3 regions of the Lichenihabitans sp. Uapishka_5 genome follow, and region 2 is predicted to be linked to each of the others. Evidence: predicted binding sites of a transcription regulator. Region 2 holds the regulator's gene; each other region holds the start of a gene.
What was found. The regulator LexA, encoded in region 2, represses DNA repair genes until DNA is damaged. The targets are predictions, from matches to a motif close to TGTTCNNNNTGTGTTCNG.

Region 1 (3,973 bases), on a different contig from region 2:
GCCGCGACGAGATCCTGGCGCCGCACGGCTGGACGCTGCTGAACTTCCTGATGGATTCGCGCACCGGTCTCGGCCGCTTCCGCGACTTCCGGGTGTCGAACTACGAGCTGATGATGCAGCTCATCGACAAGTGTCGGCACCTTGGCGTCGACGAGGTGCTGGCGCTGCCGGACGTGCGCGAGCGCATCGACCTTTACGAGGCCCATCAGGCGCTCTTCGCCGCGCAGGTGGCCCGCTGCACCACGGTGCACGGCAGCCTCGCCTTGCTCGACCTGCGCGACGAGGAGGTCATCTACGCCGGCAATCGCTTCGCCATCTATGCGATGTTCCCCAACTGCTCGATCTCGGCCCACGTGATGTGGGGCCTGAAGCAGCAGAACACGGTGTTCGCCATCGGCAAGTCGATCCTCGACCGCTCGTCGCCGGTCGACGTCGGCGGCATCTGCGCCAGCTATGGCGGCGGTGGCCACGAGGCGGCCGGCACGTGTCAGATCCCCAATGACCGGGCCGAAACCGTCAAGGCCGAGCTCATTGCCCGCCTTAATCCGAAACTGATGGCGGATGCAGCGTAAGGGCAGCGTGCAGCCACGCAGAGCGGTATGGAAACTGCGGCATTACCGATTTGAAGAGAGGCTACAAGGGCCGGGCAAATCAAATAGAGTTTCCGGCACCTAGGCTTTCCCCATGAGCGACAATTTTCCCCACCCTGTGTGGCATCATCTCCGAAGTGCCATCCGAGGCGGTTAGGATCGTACAGATCCAGGAGGTCTGCGAGATCGGCATCCACGCTTTCGCCAAGTCCGACAGCTGACCAACGAGGAGATTCAAGAGAACGCCATGGGCTTCCTGATGGCAGCGACCTTGCTGGAACGCACGATTCCGCATGGCGGCGAGAATAATTTAAAAACGCCCGCGGCGTGAGCCGCGGGCGCATCCGGCTATGTGGCGGGTTCGATCAGGCCTGCACAAGGACCTTCCGGCGCTTGGCGCGGTAGCCAAGAACACCGAGACCGAAGAGGCCGGCGGCGAAAAGCGGCGCCGACGACGGCAGCGGGACGGAAGAGACCGCCAGGGACCCGCCGTAAGACGGCGTGTCGCTCGTGGTGCCGCTGACCTGCAGGTAATAATTATTGGCAGGTTGCAGAAAGGCCTTGAGCTTCGTGCCTTGCGTTTCTGGCGGAGCATTCGGATCGGTGCTGGTGAACGACGTCACCAACGTTCCAGAACCGATGCTGCCGCTGTAGAGAGCCAGCGTAAAGTCGGAGATGTATTGCGCTGCGGACGAGTAGGAGTTCGTGATCGATGCCGAGAAGGAGGCGGTCGAGACGGTGGAGAAGGTTGCGTAATCCGTGAACGTGCCTTTGACCGTGTTCATCCACGATCGGGAGTCGTTCGCGGGTGTTCCCGTGACAACCCCGAAGGAAATGGTCGAGGCATGGGCCGGAGCGATAGCCGGGAAAATAACAGCGCCGGCGAGCAAGCCTATCCTAAGCAATGACGTCATGAGTAACATCCTCGGGGACGCAATGTCCCCGGTCACGAAAATTGATCTCGGAATCTGGCACACTAATTTAAGATAAAAACGCAGACATAATATGTTCTTGTAACAAAAATGTCTACGTTCACTTACATTTGTTTGTTTTGTAATAATAAGTTCAAATATTATCATTTGTTGAGACGCTAAAACTCGGCGGTAGGCCGCTTTTGCAAGATGTCGATCCATCTTTTCACATAAAGCATAGTCGAACCTGACCGGTGGAATTGCCGCGACGTTCGACGAGCCGGAGTGGGGCACAGTGGCGCCCGGCCTCGTGGAATAAACAGGGACCCATTGCGTGTTCGATCTTGTTATTTAACTTGTGCAGCCCGAACTGGTCCGCGCTGCCAGGACGCCGTGAAAATCGTGTTTAGGGAGGACCTTCCCCCTTGACGCCGGGTTTGATTGTTCCTCTTCTGTTCCTATGGATCCGGAGGCTTCATCCCGCAAGATCATCCATGTCGACATGGATGCCTTCTATGCGTCCGTCGAGCAGCGGGACGATCCCGCGCTGCGCGGCCGGCCGCTCGCGGTTGGCGGCTCACGCGAGCGCGGCGTCGTGGCGGCCGCGAGCTACGAGGCGCGCCGCTTCGGGGTTCGGTCGGCGATGCCTTCCGTCACGGCGCGGCGGCTTTGCCCGGAGCTGTTGTTCGTGTCGCCCCGCTTCGACGTCTACAAGGACGTGTCGGCGCAGATCCGGGCCATCTTCGAACGCTACACCGATGTGATCGAGCCCTTGTCGCTCGACGAGGCCTATCTCGACGTCACGGCCGACCCCGCCGGCCTCGGCACCGCCACCGCGATCGCCGAGGCCATCCGGGCCGCGATCCGCGCCGAGACCGGCCTGACGGCCTCGGCCGGCGTGTCCTACAACAAGTTCCTGGCCAAGCTCGCTTCCGACCACCACAAGCCCGACGGGCTCTGCATCGTCACCCCTCGCCAGGGCGAAACCTTTGTGGCCGGCCTGCCGGTGTCGCGCTTTCACGGCGTCGGCCCGGTCACGGCCGCCAAGATGGCCCGACTCGGCATCGCCACCGGCGCCGACCTGAAGAACCAATCGCTGGCCTTCCTGCAGGACCAGTTCGGCAAGTCGGCCGATTATTATTATTGGGCTGCGCGGGGGCGTGACGAGCGGCCGGTGCGGGCGCATCGCATTCGCAAGTCGATCGGCGCCGAGCGCACCTTTCCGGTCGACCTGCGGGCCGAAGCGGACCTGCTCGCCGCGCTGGGGGAGATCGCCACCAAAGTGTGGGATCGCGTGACCTCCGGCAACAGCTTCGGCCGCACCGTCACCCTGAAGGTCAAGTTCGACACGTTTCGCCAGCTGACGCGGGCCCAGAGCCATGCCGATGTGGTGACTTCGTTCGAACGTTTCGCGGCTTCCGGGGGCGGCCTGCTGCGCGACCTCTGCCCGATGGAGCGCGGCGTGCGCCTGCTCGGCATCACGCTGTCAGGTTTCGAGCCACCACGCGACCTGCGGGAAGAACAGCTCGGCTTCGAGATCTGAGGCCCGCAGAGCCTTGGTGTCGTTGAGGCGCATGGGTTTCGTCGCGGGGCCGGCTTGGCTATGGACAAGGATGAATTCCGGACCCCATGCGCCCCGATAGCCTCAATCCCTTGTTCGCCGCGGCCAAGACCCTGAAGGGGGTGGGGCCGAAGCTCGCGCCGACGCTCGACCGGCTTATCGGCCGCGATGCGCGGGTGCTCGACCTCGCGCTGCATCTGCCGACCGGCGTCATCGACCGGCGCGCCCGCCCCCGGGTCGTCGAGGCCGCGCGCGACCAGGTGGTGACGCTCGAGGTGCGGGTGGTCAATCACCAGCCGCCGGCCCAGAGCCGCTCCGGCAAGGCGCCGTTTCGGGTGCTGGTCGAGGACGACACCGGCACCGTGACGCTGATCTTCTTCCACAACAGCGCCGCCTGGATCGGCAAGATGCTGCCCGTGGGCGCCACCCGCTGGGTGTCGGGCCGGCTGGAGCTGTGGGACGGCCACCTGCAGATGGTGCACCCCGACCGGGTGATGACGGCCGAGGACCTGGCCACCATGCCGGCGGTCGAGCCCATTTATCCGCTGACCGAGGGGCTGTTCCCCCGGGTGCTCGGCCGCATCGTGGCGGACGCGCTCGTGCGCGTCCCGGTCCTGCCCGAGTGGCAGGACGACAACCGCCGCATCCTGCGCGGCTGGCCGGAGTTCCACGCCGCTCTGGCGACGCTGCACCGGCCCGCCAAGCCGGCCGATGTCGAGCCCACGAGCCCCGCCCATCAGCGCCTCGCCTATGACGAACTGCTGGCGAGCCAACTGGCCCTCGCCAGCGTGCGCGGGCGGCTGCGCGCCGGCGATGGGCGACGCACGCTGGGCACCGGCGCCATCGCGGATCGGCTCGAGGCGGCGCTGTCGTTCCGCCTGACGGACGGGCAGGCGCAGGCCCTGGCCGAG
Region 2 (3,973 bases):
CATCGTGCCGCCGGCCTCGATGCGGCCTGGGGCCTGCAACTGCGGCCGGGCGCCCACCTGGGTGCGGGTCACATAGCTGACCGCGGTTGCGGCCGCCGCCACCTCGGCGCGCGAAAAGCGGCCGAAGCCGTCGAGCGTGTCGACGCCATACCATTCGCGCAGGCGGCGCTCGGCGAGGCCCGCGTCCGCGAACTCGCGCGCCACGGGCGTCACAGCGGCGCCGGTGTCGGCGATCAGCGTCGCGATCGCGTCATCGGCATAAAGCGCGTCGGCCAGCACGATCTCGCGCGGCTCGAGCCGGGCCAGCAGCGCCGGCAGGCCAGCGGCCGGGGCCTCGGCGACCGTGAAGCTGCCGGTCGAGATGTCGACGGCCGCCACCCCGAAGCTGACCCCCTCGGGTCCGGCATGGCGCGACAAGGCGACGAGGTGGTTGGCGCGGGCCGGATCGAGCAGCCGCTCTTCGGTCAGGGTGCCGGGGGTGACGAGCCGCACCACGGCGCGCGCCACCACCGACTTGCCGCCGCGCTTGCGGGCTTCCACCGGGTCCTCGACCTGCTCGCACACCGCGACCCGGTGGCCGAGCGCGATCAGCCGGTGCAGGTAGTCGTCCGAGCGCTCCACCGGCACGCCGCACATGGCGATGTCTTCGCCCTGGTGCTTGCCGCGCCGGGTCAGCACGATGTTCAGCGCCTTGGCGGCGATCTCGGCATCCGCGAGGAACAGCTCGTAGAAGTCGCCCATCCGGTAGAACAACAGGCAATTGGGATGCTGCGCCTTGATGACAAGGTATTGCGCCATCATGGGCGTCACCCGCGCCTCGGCCACGGGAGCCGGCGGCGCAGCCTCGGGCGGCGGGAGGGCGCGGGGCGAAGGAGGAGCCATGAGGCGCAGTCTAGCAGATCGCGCGCCGGCCCGCAGGCGTGAAGGCGTCGCTGTCCACCGTGCTGGTTGTGTCGGTGCCATTGCGGAACGTTCGGGGAACAGCTACAGAGTGTTCACGATTTGTTTGGTGCCATCCGCCTGAGGATGGCGGGGAGGCGTGGATGTTGACCAAGAAGCAGCACGAGCTCTTGCTCTTCATCGATGCGCGCCTGCGCGACGCCGGCGTGCCGCCGTCCTTCGACGAGATGAAGGACGCGCTGGAGCTGAAGTCGAAATCCGGCATCCACCGGCTCATCATGGCGCTCGAAGAGCGCGGCTTCATCCGCCGGCTCGCCAATCGGGCCCGGGCCCTCGAGGTGATCCGCCTGCCGGACACGATCGGCGGCACGGCGCCCCGCCGAGAGCCGTTCCGGCCGCGGCTCGTCAAGGGCGGCCGCGGCGACGACCAGGCCCCGCCGCCCGTCGCGGCGCCGGCCACCCTCGAGATTCCGGTGGTGGGCCGCATCGCGGCGGGCTCGCCCATTTCGGCCATCCAGTCGCCGGTCCGCACCCTCAGCCTGCCGATGGACTTCCTGCCGCCGGGCGACCATTTCGCCCTCGACGTGCAGGGCGAGTCGATGATCGGCGAGGGCATCCTCGACAGCGACACGGTGATCATCCGCCGCCAGGATACGGCAAGCGCGGGCGACATCGTTGTGGCGCTGATCGACGACCAGGAGGCGACGCTGAAGCGCCTGCAGCGCCGCAAGGGCATGATCGAGCTCGAGGCCGCAAACCCCGCCTTCAAGACCCAGGTCTACGAGCCCGGCCGGGTGCGCATCCAGGGTCGGCTGGTTAGCCTGATGCGGCGTTACTGAGCGCCGCGACCGCGCAATGCGAATCTGCGGCTGAGCGCCTCGATGTGGCCGCAGCCGATGCCGCAGCAACCGCCCACCACGCTGGCGCCCGCCGCCACCCAGTCGGCCGCGACCGCGACGTAGCGCTCGGGGCCGAGGTCCTGCCGCACCGCGCTCAGGGTTTCGTTGGCGGCCCCATCGTCGTCGTTCGCCGCAAAGGCGTTGGCGTAAACGCCGAGCCGGATGCCGGGCCGGATGCGATCGAGGATCGGCCGCGCCGTCTCGACGGCGGCGGCCATGACTTCGGGATGGCTGCAATTGAACAACAGCGCCGCAGCCGTCGAGCGACCGGCGAGCCATTCCGCCGCTGCGGCGACATCTTCGCCCGAGCGGAGGCGGGGAGGGCCGTCGTTCGTCGCGTCATCGAGCGTAAAGGAAATCCACACGGGCTTCGCGGTGGCCGCCACGGCGGCGCAGACCGCTTCGGCCTCGGCGATCAGGCTGAGGGTTTCGCCGAGCCACAGATCGACATGCGGGGCCAAGGCCGGCACCAGCACGGCGAGGCGTTTCGGGGCCTCCGCGGCCTCGAACTTCTGCGGCTCGTAGGAGCCGAACAACGGCGGCAAGGAGCCCGCCACCAGAACCGGCCTCCCGGCGACATCGGCGGCCTGGCGGGCGAGGCGGCCAGCCCGGTCGGCCAGGATGGCGGCGTCCGTCCGGAAGCGGTCGTCGCCGATGTGGAACGGCACCAGGGCGTAGCTGTTGGTGGTGACGATGTCGGCCCCGGCCGCGATAAAGGCGCGGTGGACGCGCTCGACGATGTCGGGGGACTCCATCAAGGCGAGAGCCGACCATTCCGGCTGGCGGAGTTCGGCTCCGAAGGCTACAAGCTCGCGGCTCATGCCGCCGTCGAGGATCAACAGGGGCGGCGTGGCAGTCTCGGACATGCGGATCAGCCGACCGCGCGGCGGGCCCAGGTCCGCGGCGTGTTGACCCGCACCTCGGGGCCGTAGCCGGGCTGATAGAAGTCCGACATGAAGGGCTTCTTGCCGGCCTCGAGCGCCCGGAGGGTCGGCTCGTTGGTGATCTCGAAGCTGTCGAAGCCGCAGCGGCGCATCAGTTGCAATTGGTCCCACAAAACATCGCCGACCGCCCGCACCTCGCCCGCAAAGCCATGTTCCTCGCGCAGCATCGTGGCCTTCGAGAACGAGCGGCCATCGGCGAATTTCGGGAACGACAAGGCCACGAGGCTGAGACGGTCGAGATCCGGCACCACCGGATCGAGCGCTTCGCCGGGTTCGATCCGCACGCCGAGGCGCCCGTCGAAGGCCGCGAGCGCGTCGCGCTGCTCGAGCCAGGCCTTCAAGGGCAGGATGGTGGGCACCCCGGACACCGGGGTGCCGCCCTCCGGCAGCGGCTGCCAGGGATCGTCGACCGGCGCGCCGTTCTTGAAGTATGCCATCAGATGCCTCCGCCCCCGTTCACCACGCCCAGGTGGATGCCGCATTCGGTCTTCGCCTTGCCTCGCCAGCGGCCCGCCCGCGCGTCTTCCCCCGGCCGCACGGCCGAGGTGCAGGGGATGCAGCCGATCGACGGATAGCCCTTGGCCACCATGCGGTGACGCGGCAGCCCATGCTCGTCGAGGTAGTGCAGCAGTTTCGTCGCGTCCCAGCCGGCGAGGGGATTGATCTTCACCCGGTCGCCTTCAGTTTCGAACAACGGCAGGCTGGCGCGCGTGTCGGCCTGAAACCGCTTGCGGCCGGTGATCCAGGCATCGAAACCCTCGACGGCGCGGCCGAGCGGCGCCACCTTGCGGAGGGCGCAGCAGCGGTCGGGGTCCGACGACCACAGGAAACCTTCCGGATCAAGCGCCGCAAGCTCCTCGGGCGTCGCCATCACGGACCGCACGTCCGTCAGGCCGAGCAGCGCCACGAGTTCGTCCCGGTAGGCCAGGGTTTCGGGAAACAGGTAACCGGAATCGACGAAGATCACCGGCGTGGCGCGGTCGATGCCGGCCACCATGTGGAGCAGCACGGCCGAATCGGCGCCGAAGCTCGACACCAGCGCGACGCGCCCGGGGAACAGGTCCTTGATGGCGAGACGCAGCACGGCCGCGGCGTCGAGCGCCACGAACTTCTCCTCGAACCGCGCCGCGGCGCCGAGATCGCCGAACAGATTGACGTCCAACGCACCCATGATGGTCAGATCCCCGCGCCCCCGGCGTCGTAGAGGGCCTGCTTGAACGGCGCCATGCC
Region 3 (3,973 bases), on a different contig from region 2:
ATCGGCCTGGTGCTGATCGCTCTTCTCGAGGGCGGCGGTGGCGGTCACGGCCTGGTGATGACGGTGCTGCTGATGCTGCTGATCGGGCGCGTGCTGCATCCGTTTGGCCTGTTCGCGGCACCCGGCTCCGCTCCGATGTTCGCCTGCCGGGGCGGCGGCATGCTGTTGACCCTGTTGTCCCTGTTGATCACCTCGCTGGCGCTGTTGATCGACTTCGCGTGATCGACGTCTGAAACGACGATGCCCGGCGCGAAGCCGGGCATCGATCGGAATGGCATCAGGCGTCGCAGCCCTTACGGCTCGCCATCGTCCTCAGCCTCGGGCGTCCCCAAGATGCGGTCGGCGATGAGGCCGGCATTTTGGCGCACCGCGGCCTCGATCTTGGCCGCGATCTCCGGATTGGCCTTGAGGAAGCCCTTCGAGTTCTCGCGACCCTGGCCCAGGCGCTGGCTGTCATAAGAGAACCAGGCGCCCGACTTTTCCACCACGCCGGCCTTGACGCCGAGATCGATTAACTCGCCGATCTTCGACACGCCTTCGCCATACATGATGTCGAATTCGACCTCCTTGAAGGGCGGTGCCACCTTGTTCTTCACAACCTTGACCCGGGTCGAGTTTCCCAGCACTTCGTCGCGATCCTTGATGGCGCCGATGCGGCGGATGTCGAGGCGGACCGAGGCGTAGAACTTCAGGGCGTTGCCGCCCGTCGTTGTTTCGGGCGAACCGTACATCACACCGATCTTCATGCGGATCTGGTTGATGAAGATCACCATGGTGTTGGAACGGGAGATCGAGGCCGTCAGCTTGCGCAGGGCCTGGCTCATCAGGCGCGCCTGCAGGCCGGGCTGCACATCGCCCATCTCGCCTTCGATTTCGGCACGCGGCGTCAGGGCCGCCACCGAATCCACCACCAGCACGTCCACGGCGCCGGACCGCACCAGCGTGTCGGTGATCTCGAGTGCCTGCTCGCCCGTGTCGGGCTGCGAGATCAGCAGGTCCTCGAGGTTGACGCCGAGCTTGCGGGCATAAACCGGATCGAGCGCATGCTCGGCATCCACAAAGGCGCAAACACCGCCGCGCTTCTGCGCTTCCGCGATGACGTGCAGCGTCAGGGTGGTCTTGCCGGACGACTCGGGACCATAGATTTCGATCACCCGGCCACGCGGCAAGCCGCCGACGCCGAGCGCGATGTCGAGCCCGAGCGAGCCGGTGGGGATCGTCTCGATCTCGACCGCCTTCTGGTTCTTGCCAAGGCGCATGATCGAGCCCTTGCCGAAGGCGCGCTCGATCTGCGAGAGCGCCGCGTCGAGCGCCTTTGTCTTGTCCACGGAGGTTCCTTCCACGAGGCGAAGATCAGCCTGGGCCATCGGTCAGCACCTTTTGTGACATGGGCAGCGGGACGCCGCAACGGGGCTCAATGTACCGGTTTTGTTCTCATCCGCAAGAGGCTTCGGCAAATGTTTCGCTACGCACCCCCGATGCTCACCGCTGGGTCAAGCAGAAAAGCGTGAACCTTTCCCTAACTCCAGCATTGATGGTGCAAAGACGCAGACATTCTGGAGCTAAGTCCCATGGATCGCATGACCTTTTACGCCGCCGGCGCCCTGATGGCCTGGGTTCTGGTCGGAGCCGCCGCGATTTTCTGATTGGTCCACAGGTTTGAAAAACAAAAAAGGCCCGGAGCGATCCTTCGCTCCGGGCCTTTTTGTGTTGATGGATGCCGATCGTCAGCGCGAATAAAACTCGATGACCAGGTTCGGCTCCATGTGCACCGGATAGGGCACTTCTGTGAGGCCGGGAATGCGGGTCATCTTGGCCGTGAACTTGGCGGCATCGATATCGAAATAATCGGGCACGTCGCGCTCACCGAGCTGGCCGGCCTCGATCACGACGGCGAGTTGCTTCGAGGTATCCTTCACCTCGATCACGTCGCCGACCTTCACTTGATAGGACGCGATGTTGACGCGGCGGCCGTTGACCCGGATGTGGCCGTGGTTGACGAACTGGCGAGCCGCAAAGACCGTGGCGACGAACTTGCAGCGATACACCACGGCGTCGAGGCGCCGCTCCAGCAGGCCGACGAGGTTCTGGCTCGAGTCGCCTTTCTGACGGATGGCTTCCGCATAATACTTGCGGAACTGCTTTTCCGAAATGTTGCCGTAGTAGCCCTTCAGCTTCTGCTTGGCCTTCAGCTGCGTGCCGAAGTCGGTGGGCTTGCCCTTGCGGCGTTGGCCGTGCTGGCCGGGGCCGTATTCGCGGCGGTTCACCGGGCTCTTCGGACGGCCCCAGATGTTCTGGCCGAGACGGCGGTCGATCTTGTACTTGGCTTCTGCGCGCTTTGTCATCGCGTCCTCGCGGTTGGCGTTGTGAGGAACGCGCCCTCCTGTGCCGCGTCACCTGGAAGGTGCCGCGGCCGACAGATCACGTCTCTTGAGTGAGAGGAGATCGCGGGTGCGTTGCCAGGAACCTTAGGGCCCATGGGCTTCGGCTCCGGCGCGCTGAGCCCGCGGAGTTGCGGTTCTGCTACGGCCTCGGGGGTCCGCTGTCAATGTTTGACGCTAACCACGACGCCGGGTCGCTCGCGTTTGCCGGCTCGCCTTTCGAGGTCAATTGTCTATTGTGCCGTGCAGAGGCCCCAGCGGCCCGATGTCACAACGGGAGGTCCCCATGAACCTTGACGCCGTCTCTTCCGGCAAGAACCCGCCCGAAGAAGTCAACGTCGTCATCGAGGTGCCGATCGGCGGTGAGCCGATCAAGTACGAGATGGACAAAGAATCGGGCGCCCTGATGGTGGACCGCTTCCTTTATACGGCGATGCGCTATCCGGGGAATTACGGGTTCATCCCGCATACGCTGTCGGACGACGGCGACCCGTGCGACGTGATCGTGGCCAACACCCGCGCCATCATCCCGGGCGCCGTCATGGCCTGCCGGATCGTCGGAGCGTTGATGATGGAGGATGAGGCCGGCGGTGACGAAAAGATCATCGCGGTGCCCACCACCAAGCTGACGCGGCGCTACGAGAATGTGAAGAACTACAAGGATTTGCCGGACATCACCTTGGAGCAGATCGAGCATTTTTTCACCCATTACAAGGATCTCGAGCCCGGCAAGTGGGTGAAGATCGTGCGTTGGTGCGATGCCGAAGAGGCCAAGCAACTGGTGATCGCCGGCCTCGAGCGCGCCAAGTCGGCCAAGGCCGGCAAGCAGGGCTGAAGCCGTCGGGCCGTGGCGCCGCCACGGCCTGACCCTTGGGCAAGCGTTTCTCGGGAGGAAGCGGATGACCGACGTCGAACAGATGCCCATGACGGGCGGGTACATGGATTACCCCGAGCATGAGCGTACCTACCGTGGCTTCACGGCCGCGGCCCGATGGGGAACGATTGTTGTGGCGGGGGTGATCGTCCTGATGGCGTTGTTCCTGATCTAGGACACGCGCCGGAAGACTCGTCGCCCTCACCGAGCGCTGGTGGTCGACCTTGCGCGCCGCCAGCGCTGGAGACCACTTGGTTGTGGCTTGTGCGGTGCGACGGCAGTCTCGATGATGGTCCAATCTGCCCCGATCCGAGCTGCGGCTCTTCCTCAACCGATCGTTGCCATGCCTCGTTTGTCCACGCATGTTCTCGACACGGCGAGCGGGCGGCCCGCCGCCGGTGTTGCCCTGGTGCTGTCGCGGTTCAGTGACGGTCGGCACCGGACCGTCCTGCTGCAAACGGTGACCAATGCGGACGGGCGCACGGATGCGCCCCTGCTCGGGGGCGAAGCGTTGCAGCCCGGCCTTTATGAGCTCGCGTTCCATGTGGGCGATTATTTCCGTCAGCAGGGCGTCGTTTTGCCGGAGCCGGCCTTCCTGGATGTGGTGCCGATCCGCTTCGGCATCGCCGATCCGCAGGGCCACTATCACGTGCCGCTCCTGGTTTCCCCCTGGAGCTTCTCCACCTATCGCGGGAGCTGATCCGCCCGATGTTCGATC

Region 1: a site for LexA is predicted at 1,944-1,961, ahead of dinB (DNA polymerase IV). Genes of this name have one in related genera too.
Region 3: a site for LexA is predicted at 1,419-1,436, ahead of recA (recombinase RecA). Genes of this name have one in related genera too.

What each region holds. Positions count from the first base shown of each region.
Region 1 is NZ_JARPVX010000024.1:4,232-8,204, reverse strand. It holds gene P7D22_RS10915 (exopolyphosphatase) at 1-572, shown strand, start outside; gene P7D22_RS10910 (FxDxF family PEP-CTERM protein) at 956-1,504, opposite strand; gene dinB (DNA polymerase IV) at 1,962-3,044, shown strand; gene recG (ATP-dependent DNA helicase RecG) at 3,131-3,973, shown strand, end outside.
Region 2 is NZ_JARPVX010000053.1:23,765-27,737, reverse strand. It holds partial or broken gene P7D22_RS16110 (DNA mismatch repair protein MutS) at 1-882, opposite strand, end outside; gene lexA (transcriptional repressor LexA) at 1,044-1,739, shown strand; gene P7D22_RS16100 (homocysteine S-methyltransferase family protein) at 1,733-2,665, opposite strand; gene P7D22_RS16095 (DUF934 domain-containing protein) at 2,671-3,180, opposite strand; gene P7D22_RS16090 (phosphoadenylyl-sulfate reductase) at 3,180-3,914, opposite strand; gene P7D22_RS16085 (nitrite/sulfite reductase) at 3,920-3,973, opposite strand, start outside.
Region 3 is NZ_JARPVX010000004.1:43,193-47,165, forward strand. It holds gene P7D22_RS02900 (MAPEG family protein) at 1-222, shown strand, start outside; gene recA (recombinase RecA) at 294-1,367, opposite strand; gene rpsD (30S ribosomal protein S4) at 1,728-2,345, opposite strand; gene ppa (inorganic diphosphatase) at 2,668-3,216, shown strand; gene P7D22_RS02920 (aa3-type cytochrome c oxidase subunit IV) at 3,281-3,430, shown strand; gene uraH (hydroxyisourate hydrolase) at 3,599-3,955, shown strand; gene puuE (allantoinase PuuE) at 3,964-3,973, shown strand, end outside.